Regions from separate parts of the Lysinibacillus sp. NPDC056232 genome, predicted to be linked through region 2. Evidence: predicted binding sites of a transcription regulator. Region 2 holds the regulator's gene; the other holds the start of a gene.

The links. The regulator LexA, encoded in region 2, represses DNA repair genes until DNA is damaged. The targets are predictions, from matches to a motif close to CGAACATATGTTCG.
Region 1: uvrB (excinuclease ABC subunit UvrB) is a predicted target of LexA. The motif match lies at 2,519-2,532, and genes of this name have one in related genera.

What each region holds. Positions count from the first base shown of each region.
Region 1 covers NZ_JBHJTF010000004.1:21,943-26,208, forward strand. The annotation lists cobalamin riboswitch at 265-461, shown strand; gene ACFCYJ_RS04630 (S-layer homology domain-containing protein) at 633-2,009, shown strand; gene uvrB (excinuclease ABC subunit UvrB) at 2,606-4,266, shown strand, end outside.
Region 2 covers NZ_JBHJTF010000001.1:234,325-238,590, forward strand. The annotation lists gene ACFCYJ_RS01145 (prepilin peptidase) at 109-861, shown strand; gene ACFCYJ_RS01150 (gamma-glutamyl-gamma-aminobutyrate hydrolase family protein) at 949-1,671, shown strand; gene lexA (transcriptional repressor LexA) at 2,068-2,685, opposite strand; gene yneA (cell division suppressor protein YneA) at 2,848-3,165, shown strand; gene ACFCYJ_RS01165 (YneB family resolvase-like protein) at 3,162-3,827, shown strand; gene def (peptide deformylase) at 4,011-4,266, opposite strand, start outside.

The DNA.
Region 1 (4,266 bases), on a different contig from region 2:
TTCTCTACTTTTTAGTATTTCAAAATATTTACTTTGAAAGTGTAAATATCATGTGGATCCCTATTAGATTTAAAAGCTTTCCCTCGAGCCGACTCCCGCCTTGCAACTAATACACTGACAATACCAATTTATTACAATATAAGTAGCTTCAATGAAGATATTATGTTTAATATCTTTTTTGACAAGTAAAACCTAGAAATATTCTCTTTTTTGTTGAACTATTTTGAAAAAAGAAAAATATGCTAAATTTAGCATTATGTGAATAGCAAAATGCAGAATAAAGGTGCTCTTTTAGGAGCTTAATAGGGAATTCGGTGCAAATCCGCAACTGTTTCCGCAACTGTAAGTGTAGATGACTACAGAAATTACTACTGTCAAACGAGGAAAAATGCCTCCAGTAGATGGAAAGGTTCTGAATAGGATACACGAGTCAGGAGACCTGCCTTTATTCCATCGTATTAACTCTCTTCGGAAGCTAGGAGAACTTACGGCAAATAGATGGACAGGCAAATTGTGTTTTTTGGCCTTTTTCTGTTTTCCTTAGATGCTCTCCCTTTTATTGGACAAGCATCTTTTTTATTTTCCGAGTTAATTGCAAATATATTCACTATAACAAGGTCAGGAGGAGAGAAATGGACGTTTATAAGAAATGGTTGAATATAGCGATTGTCTTTATCTTATCATTTTCGCTATTGTCGCCTGCTGCTCTAGCAGATACGCAGCAAATTGAAACTAGTGAGTTAGAATCTAGCTCCCCTATTAAATCTAATGGTGAAGAAGCTAGCGTCTTCCCAGAAATCACGAGTAATACAGATGAAGAAGTAGTAATTGATAAATCATCATTACAAACGGCAATTGAGAAGGCAGAGCAAAACAAAGCACCCGTAAAAGTAAGTGATGATGGAAAAGATATAGACCCTGCTGATTACTGGGTAACTCAAACTGAACAAGATGTGTATACAAATGTAATCGTATCTGCACAACAACTATTAGCAGATGAACATGCAATTCAAGAAGACATTGATGCGAAAGTATTTACTATTGAAAATGGTAGTAATAAAGCAATTATTACATCAGAAAGTATTCAAAAATATCTTGAAAAGAACATTAAAAATTTTGTTATTCAAAGTGAAAAGAACTTCAAAATAGAAGTACCTACTTCAATTTTTAGTGGCATTAAGCTTACTGAAAAAGAACAATTAAAGGCATCCGTAACGAAAGATGCTAAAAATAAACAATTCACTGTCACATTCGAAATTGAGAATGCTGATGGTAAATCAAAGTCAATTTCTATAGATAAAGAATATTTAAAAGTGACATTACCAGCTAACGAATTAAAATCAAATACAGTCGTTTTACAACTTGTTGGTGGCGAATACAAACCTGTTCCACATAAAATTGTGAACGGTGAAATTGTCCTATTCACAAAAACAAGTGGTACCTTCGTTTTAAAAGAAAGTACAGTAACATATAAGGACACTGAACATTATTTAGCATACAAAGAAGAAATAGAATTTTTGGCGAGTCGACACGTTATTCAAGGAACTACATCAGAGACATTCGAAGCGAATATATCAATTACTCGTGCGCAATTTGCAGAATTAGTTAGTCGCGCACTTGGTTTACAAGCAACAGGTGAAAATCCATTTGACGATACAAAAGGTAAATGGTATGCGACAGAAATTCAAGCTCTGTACGAGGCGGGTATTACAAAAGGTTCAACTGCTTCAACATTTAACCCAGAGGTACCAATTACACGTCAGCAAGCGGCCGCATTGATGGCACGCACTTTAGAATATTTAAATGCGGATGTGAAAGCTGGTGGAGAGATTAACTTTAAGGACGCTAACAATATTAGCTCTGAATACCTCCCTTATATTAAGCTATTAAATAGTCTTGATATTATGTCAGGTATGCAAGATGGTTCCTTTGATCCTACTTCTTCAATTACTCGTGGGCAAACTGCGAAAATTTTAAAACGTACGTTAAATATCGCAGGCATCATGTAATTTCTTTACTAACCCAAACGCTCAACGCATTTGGGTTAGTCCCTTTTTAGAGAATGGAGGTTGTTCAAATGAGAAAAAATTATCGATGTTTATCATAGTACTTACTCTGTTACTTTCTGCTGTGACTCCGATTCAGTTAAAAATTCTCCCATCCCTATAGGTGGTGAGATCCAAGCTGATCAGTTCTACTGGTAACCCGAGCAGTTTTTCATTCAAGCTGATCATATCTCCAAGCCACCCGATCAATTCTTCGGTCTACCTGAGCACATTTCTCCCCCTTAGATTCAATCTCCCTAGACTCCGCCTGCATAACCCTTTAATAGACCTGAACCTGACGAGCAATTCATCACCAAACAGTGAAATTTGTGCTAAGTTCAATTTACATCATCTCATCCCGATTAGTTAACATTTGGAAAGGGTAATCTATTTATAGATAGGTTACAATTAACTATTTTGGTACATACGTTCTATAGGATTCATCACAAATATAGAAAATGAAAAAATATTTACAAACATTCGTTCGTTAAATGTTCGAAATTTTAATAATGCTATGCTAAAATATATGTACAAATTGGAAGGAAAGGACGGGGACATGCGTGCAAACATTTGATTTACAAGCGCCATATACGCCTAATGGAGATCAGCCACAGGCAATTGTGGAATTAGTGGAGGGTGTACGTGCGGGTAAACGTCATCAAACATTACTCGGTGCAACAGGAACAGGAAAAACGTTTACGATCTCTAATGTCATTAAACAAGTAAAAAAACCGACACTTATTATGGCACACAATAAAACATTAGCGGGTCAATTATATAGTGAGTTTAAAGAGTTCTTCCCTAATAATGCAGTTGAATACTTTGTCAGCTACTATGATTACTTTCAGCCAGAGGCCTATGTACCACAGACGGATACTTATATCGAGAAGGATTCAAGCATTAATGATGAAATTGATAAGTTGCGTCACTCTGCAACATCTTCATTATTCGAGCGTGATGATGTCATTATTATTGCATCCGTGTCCTGTATTTATGGTCTAGGTTCTCCAGAAGAATATCGTGAAATGGTCGTATCGGTGCGGACTGGAATGGAAATTGAACGTAATCAGTTGCTTCGAAAATTGGTCGATGTACAGTATGAGCGTAATGATGTGAGTTTTACACGTGGTACGTTTCGGGTACGTGGCGATGTAGTGGAAATATTCCCAGCATCCCGAGACGAACAATGTATCCGCGTGGAATTTTTTGGGGACGAGATCGATCGAATTCGCGAGGTGGATGCGTTAACTGGTGAAATATTAGCGGATCGTGATCATGTAGCTATTTTCCCCGCATCCCACTTCGTTACACGAGAAGAAAAAATGCGGAAAGCCATTGAAAATATTGAAAAAGAGTTGGAGGAGCGTCTAGCTCTTTTACGTGCAGAGGATAGATTATTGGAGGCACAGCGTTTAGAGCAACGTACTCGTTATGATTTAGAAATGATGGGTGAAATGGGCTTTTGCTCAGGTATCGAAAACTACTCGCGTCATTTAACATTGCGTGAAGCGGGGGCAACTCCATATACGCTACTTGACTATTTCCCTGATGATTTTTTACTTGTTGTCGATGAAAGTCACGTTACTTTGCCACAAGTTCGAGGGATGTATAACGGTGACCAAGCACGTAAAGGTGTGCTAGTTGAGCATGGCTTCCGTCTGCCATCAGCACTAGATAACCGCCCTTTACGTTTTGAAGAATATGAGAAACATATACATCAAGCTATTTATGTATCAGCAACACCTGGCCCGTATGAGCTTGAGCATACTCCGGAAATGGTGCAGCAAATTATTCGTCCAACTGGGCTGCTTGATCCACAAATTGAGGTACGTCCTATTGAAGGGCAAATTGATGATTTAATCGATGAGATTCAAGGTCGTATTGCTCGTAATGAACGAGTGCTCGTTACGACATTGACGAAAAAAATGTCAGAGGATTTATCAGCTTATTTGAAAGAAATGGGCTTAAAGGTAGAGTACTTGCATTCAGAGATTAAGACGCTAGAGCGAATTGAAATTATTCGCGAGCTACGTAAAGGTACTTATGATGTTCTAATCGGCATTAACTTATTGCGAGAAGGACTAGATATTCCAGAGGTTTCTCTTGTGGCGATTTTAGATGCTGACAAGGAAGGATTTTTACGTTCAGAGCGTTCATTAATTCAAACGATTGGACGTGCCGCACGTAATTCTAATGGTCATGTCATTATGTACGCAGATAA
Region 2 (4,266 bases):
GCAGGCCTAAGCACAAAGCCGATTCCAGACGCAATTATGCCGAGGCATAATTGATTGGCGCGCATACTTCAAATGTATGGGCGTCTATTAGTATAGGAGGACATAAAAATGGAGATTGCTTATACAATTACTGTTTTCATATTTGGGCTCGTTTTAGGCTCGTTTTTTAATGTGGTTGGCTTACGTGTGCCCTTGAAGGAGTCCATTGTGCGTCCACCCTCGCATTGTACTTCTTGTAAGAGACAGTTGACGGCGCTTGATTTGGTACCTGTTTTATCTTATTTATTTTTAGGTGGAAAATGCCGTAGCTGTGGGCAAAAAATTTCTTGGATTTATCCATTGATGGAACTTATAACAGGCGTATTATTTGCTTTTGCTTATTGGAAATTAGGCTTTAGTGCAGAGTTTTTTGTAGCGCTATTATTTATTTCATTATTAGTCATTATTGTTGTATCGGATATTGTGTATATGCTTATTCCCGATAAGGTGCAATTATTCTTTTTACCATTGCTAGTTTTTGGACGCGTGATATCTCCTTTGTCTCCGTGGTGGGACAGTATAGTGGGTGCTGTCGTAGGCTTTGGCATATTATATTGTATAGCTGTTCTATCAAGGGGTGGAATGGGTGGAGGCGATATTAAATTATTCTTTTTACTTGGTCTCGTACTCGGCACAATACATGCAATTCTGACGCTATTTTTAGCTTCCGTGATTGGTATGATTGTTGGGATAGCTATGTTAAAGGTACGCGGGCAGGGAAGAAAAACGCCTATACCATTCGGGCCGTCTATTGCTTTAGCGGCGATTATTATCTATTTCTATGGGGATGCGTTGATGGATTGGTATCTCGGATTTTGGTAATTAATCAGGGGGTGCCCTCAATGATTCATCGTCTTCATCAATCAGAGTTAATGCGAGATCAATCTTGTAGATCATGGAGGGGATAAGATGAAACCTATTATCGGTATAACAGCCTTTGTAGAGGATGATTTGTCCTCAAGATTAAATGCCGCCTACAGCAAAAGTATAATTGAAGCTGGGGGTATTCCACTAATAATTCCGCTTGGAGTGGAAGAGGATGTAGCACAAATTTTATCGTTGACGGACGGATTATTACTATCGGGCGGACACGATGTACATCCATTTCTTTTTGGTGCAGAACCTACACCAAAATTAGGGAAGGTTCATCCAGAAAGGGATTCTGTAGAACTGTCCTTAATTGAAGCCGCCTTTATTCGGAAAATGCCGGTTTTCGGAATTTGTCGAGGGATTCAAATGCTAAATGTTGCGTTTGGAGGCACGGTCTATCAAGATATTGAGAGCGAGTATCACAGTCGGAAATTAATAAAGCACATGCAACAAGCGGCACGGGGCGTTACTACACATCATGTTCATCTAACACCTGATACATTATTAACAACGATGATCGATGAAGAAAAAATTGCGGTGAATTCATTTCATCATCAGGCAATAAACGTAGTAGCAGAAAAATTGAAAGTAGTAGCCAAATCAAGTGATGGTATCATTGAAGCGGTAGTACACGAAGATTTACCATTTTGTCTAGCAGTACAGTGGCATCCTGAGGAGCTAGCCATAGCAGGAGATGAAGTATCCAAGAAATTATTTACTGCATTTGTAAAGGCAAGTTTGAAATTTAAGATAGAGGCATAAAACTTGATAAGCGTTTAATGGCATAGATTTTTTTACCTAAGGGCAAGATAACCTTGGTGATAAACATGAAAAAATAGAGTTAGTGTATATAAGTTGATTGGAGTGGAGGCTGGGCGACTCCTTGGGGATTAGCGTCACAGATGAGACCCTGGAGCGAGCAGCGCGAGTGAAGCGGCTCATCGGACGCCCCCAGGAAAGCGCCCAGCCGGAACGGAAATCAACCCACGTTATGGAGATGAGCTGATTTAATTAACTAAAGGCTTTGCTAGGTGTAGAAATCCATTTTAAAGTGGGTTTTTTTAATGTTTAAAATAACACTCAAAAAATAAGAAAAAGAGGTATATGCCCATTTGTGAACATAAAATCCTCTTTTTATACTTTACTATTGAGATACTTTTAATGTACACGACGATAAAGACCTACAACATGTCCCAAAATAGAAACTTGGTCTACGATAATTGGCTCCATTGTTGCGTTTTCAGGCTGTAAACGGAAATGACTTTTTTCCTTAAAGAAACGCTTTACAGTTGCTTCATTCTCTTCAGTCATTGCTACGACAATATCACCATTATCAGCAGTTGCTTTTTGTTTAACAATAACTAAATCTCCGTCTAAAATGCCAGCTTCAATCATTGATTCACCCATAATTTCTAGCATAAATAACTGATCTTCACTTGTACCATAAATATCTGGTAGTGGGAAATATTCATCGATATTTTCAACAGCAGTTATCGGAGAACCTGCAGTAACCTTCCCAACAAGTGGGACATGTATAACATGTTGCTTTTGAATAGAATCCTCCGGCTCTAGAATTTCAATGGCACGTGGCTTAGTTGGGTCGCGTCGAATCAAGCCTTTTTGCTCTAAACGAGCTAAATGTCCATGAACTGTAGAGCTTGAAGCAAGTCCAACTGCTTCACCAATCTCACGTACAGATGGTGGATACCCCTTTGTGCGCACCTCTTCTTTAATGAAATCTAAAATGGCCTCTTGTCTTTTCGAAACTTTTTTCATGATTGCTCACCTCTTTTTTCTAATCATTCTACTTATTAGTAGTATAGCAGAATGCGAACACTTAAGCAAACATAGGTTCGAAAAGTGTTTGACAAAAACGTTTGTTCGCATTATTATAAGAACATATATTCCGAACAAACATTCTCGAAAGGGGTTATAAACATGAACTGGTTTAAAAAAAATCCACATATTACAACTTTATTAGGAGCTTGTCTACTATTTACAGCATATCTTTTTATAACAGACCCAGGCGAGGTTACATACGCTGAAATTGAAATCGAACATGGTGATAGCTTATGGTCGTTAGCCGAACAATACCGTGGTAAAATGAAGTCGGATGAATGGATTAAGCTTGTTAAGGCAGAAAATGAATTATCGAACGTACGAATTATTGCAGGTAAATCTCTAGTGATTCCAGTAGTGGGTGACGACCAACCCAATCCTATAAATTCAATTGAAATTGCGAGAAATGTAAAATGATAACTAAACAACAATCGGCTGTTGTCTATTGCCGTGTGAGTACAGAAAAAGAGACACAAAGCTCCTCGTTAGAGCGTCAGGAGGAGGAGCTAGTACGCTATGCTAAAGAGCAGGGTTACGAAGTGAAGCGTGTTTTTAAGGATAAGCATAGCGGCTATGATGTGGAACGAGAAGGTTTACTAGAAATGCTTGATTTCATAAAAGAAAAAGAAGTTACAGCATTATTTGTGCAGGATGAGACACGCTTAGGACGTGGAAATGCTCGAATGGCCGTGTTGCATTTATTGCAGAAAACTGAAACGAATGTTTTCTCTATGCGAGACGCGGGACCTGTACAATTAAATGAAATGGATACGATGCTCCTAGAAATTTTAGCAATTGTAGAGGAGTACCAGCGCAGAATCCATAATGCTAAAATACGTCGTGGCATGCGTCGTGCTGTTGAAAATGGCTATCGCCCTGAAAACAATTTATCTAATCGAGGGAATCCAAACGGTCAAGAACGAAAAGATGTCCCTGTAGAAGAAATCGTCAAGCTCCGTAATCGAGGCTTCACCTTTGAGGAAATCGCTATGACTCTTAGAGGTCTAGGCTTTGATGTAAGCAAAGCCACTGTCCATAGGAGATATCGGGAACATCAAGAGGGAAACGAAATAAAGTGACGTTTTAATCAGTGGGAGTTTGATCGTCCCGCTGATTTTTTTGGCTCTAGATGGAGATGAAGGACCGAGAAGTGATGGATACAGTCACCGAAGTAAAGGATAGAAGAACTGTAGAGACGGGTTTTACCATCAAAATGATGGGTACAAGGAATAACTATGTTCCATCTATCCTTAAGTAATAAATTAATACAAACTTTCAATAGTCACATTGTCTGGTAGTTTGAATGGATTTTCTTTATTTATTCTGTCATAAAACATGATCCCATTTAAATGATCTATTTCATGTTGCATTAAGATTGAACCGTATCCATTAAATTGAAATATGGCTTCTTGCCCATGTATATCGTATGCTTTGACTTTAATTCTCTCATATCTTGGAACAAATCCACTGACTCTTCTATTAACCGAAAGACATCCTTCCCCCTCAGGTAAATAAATC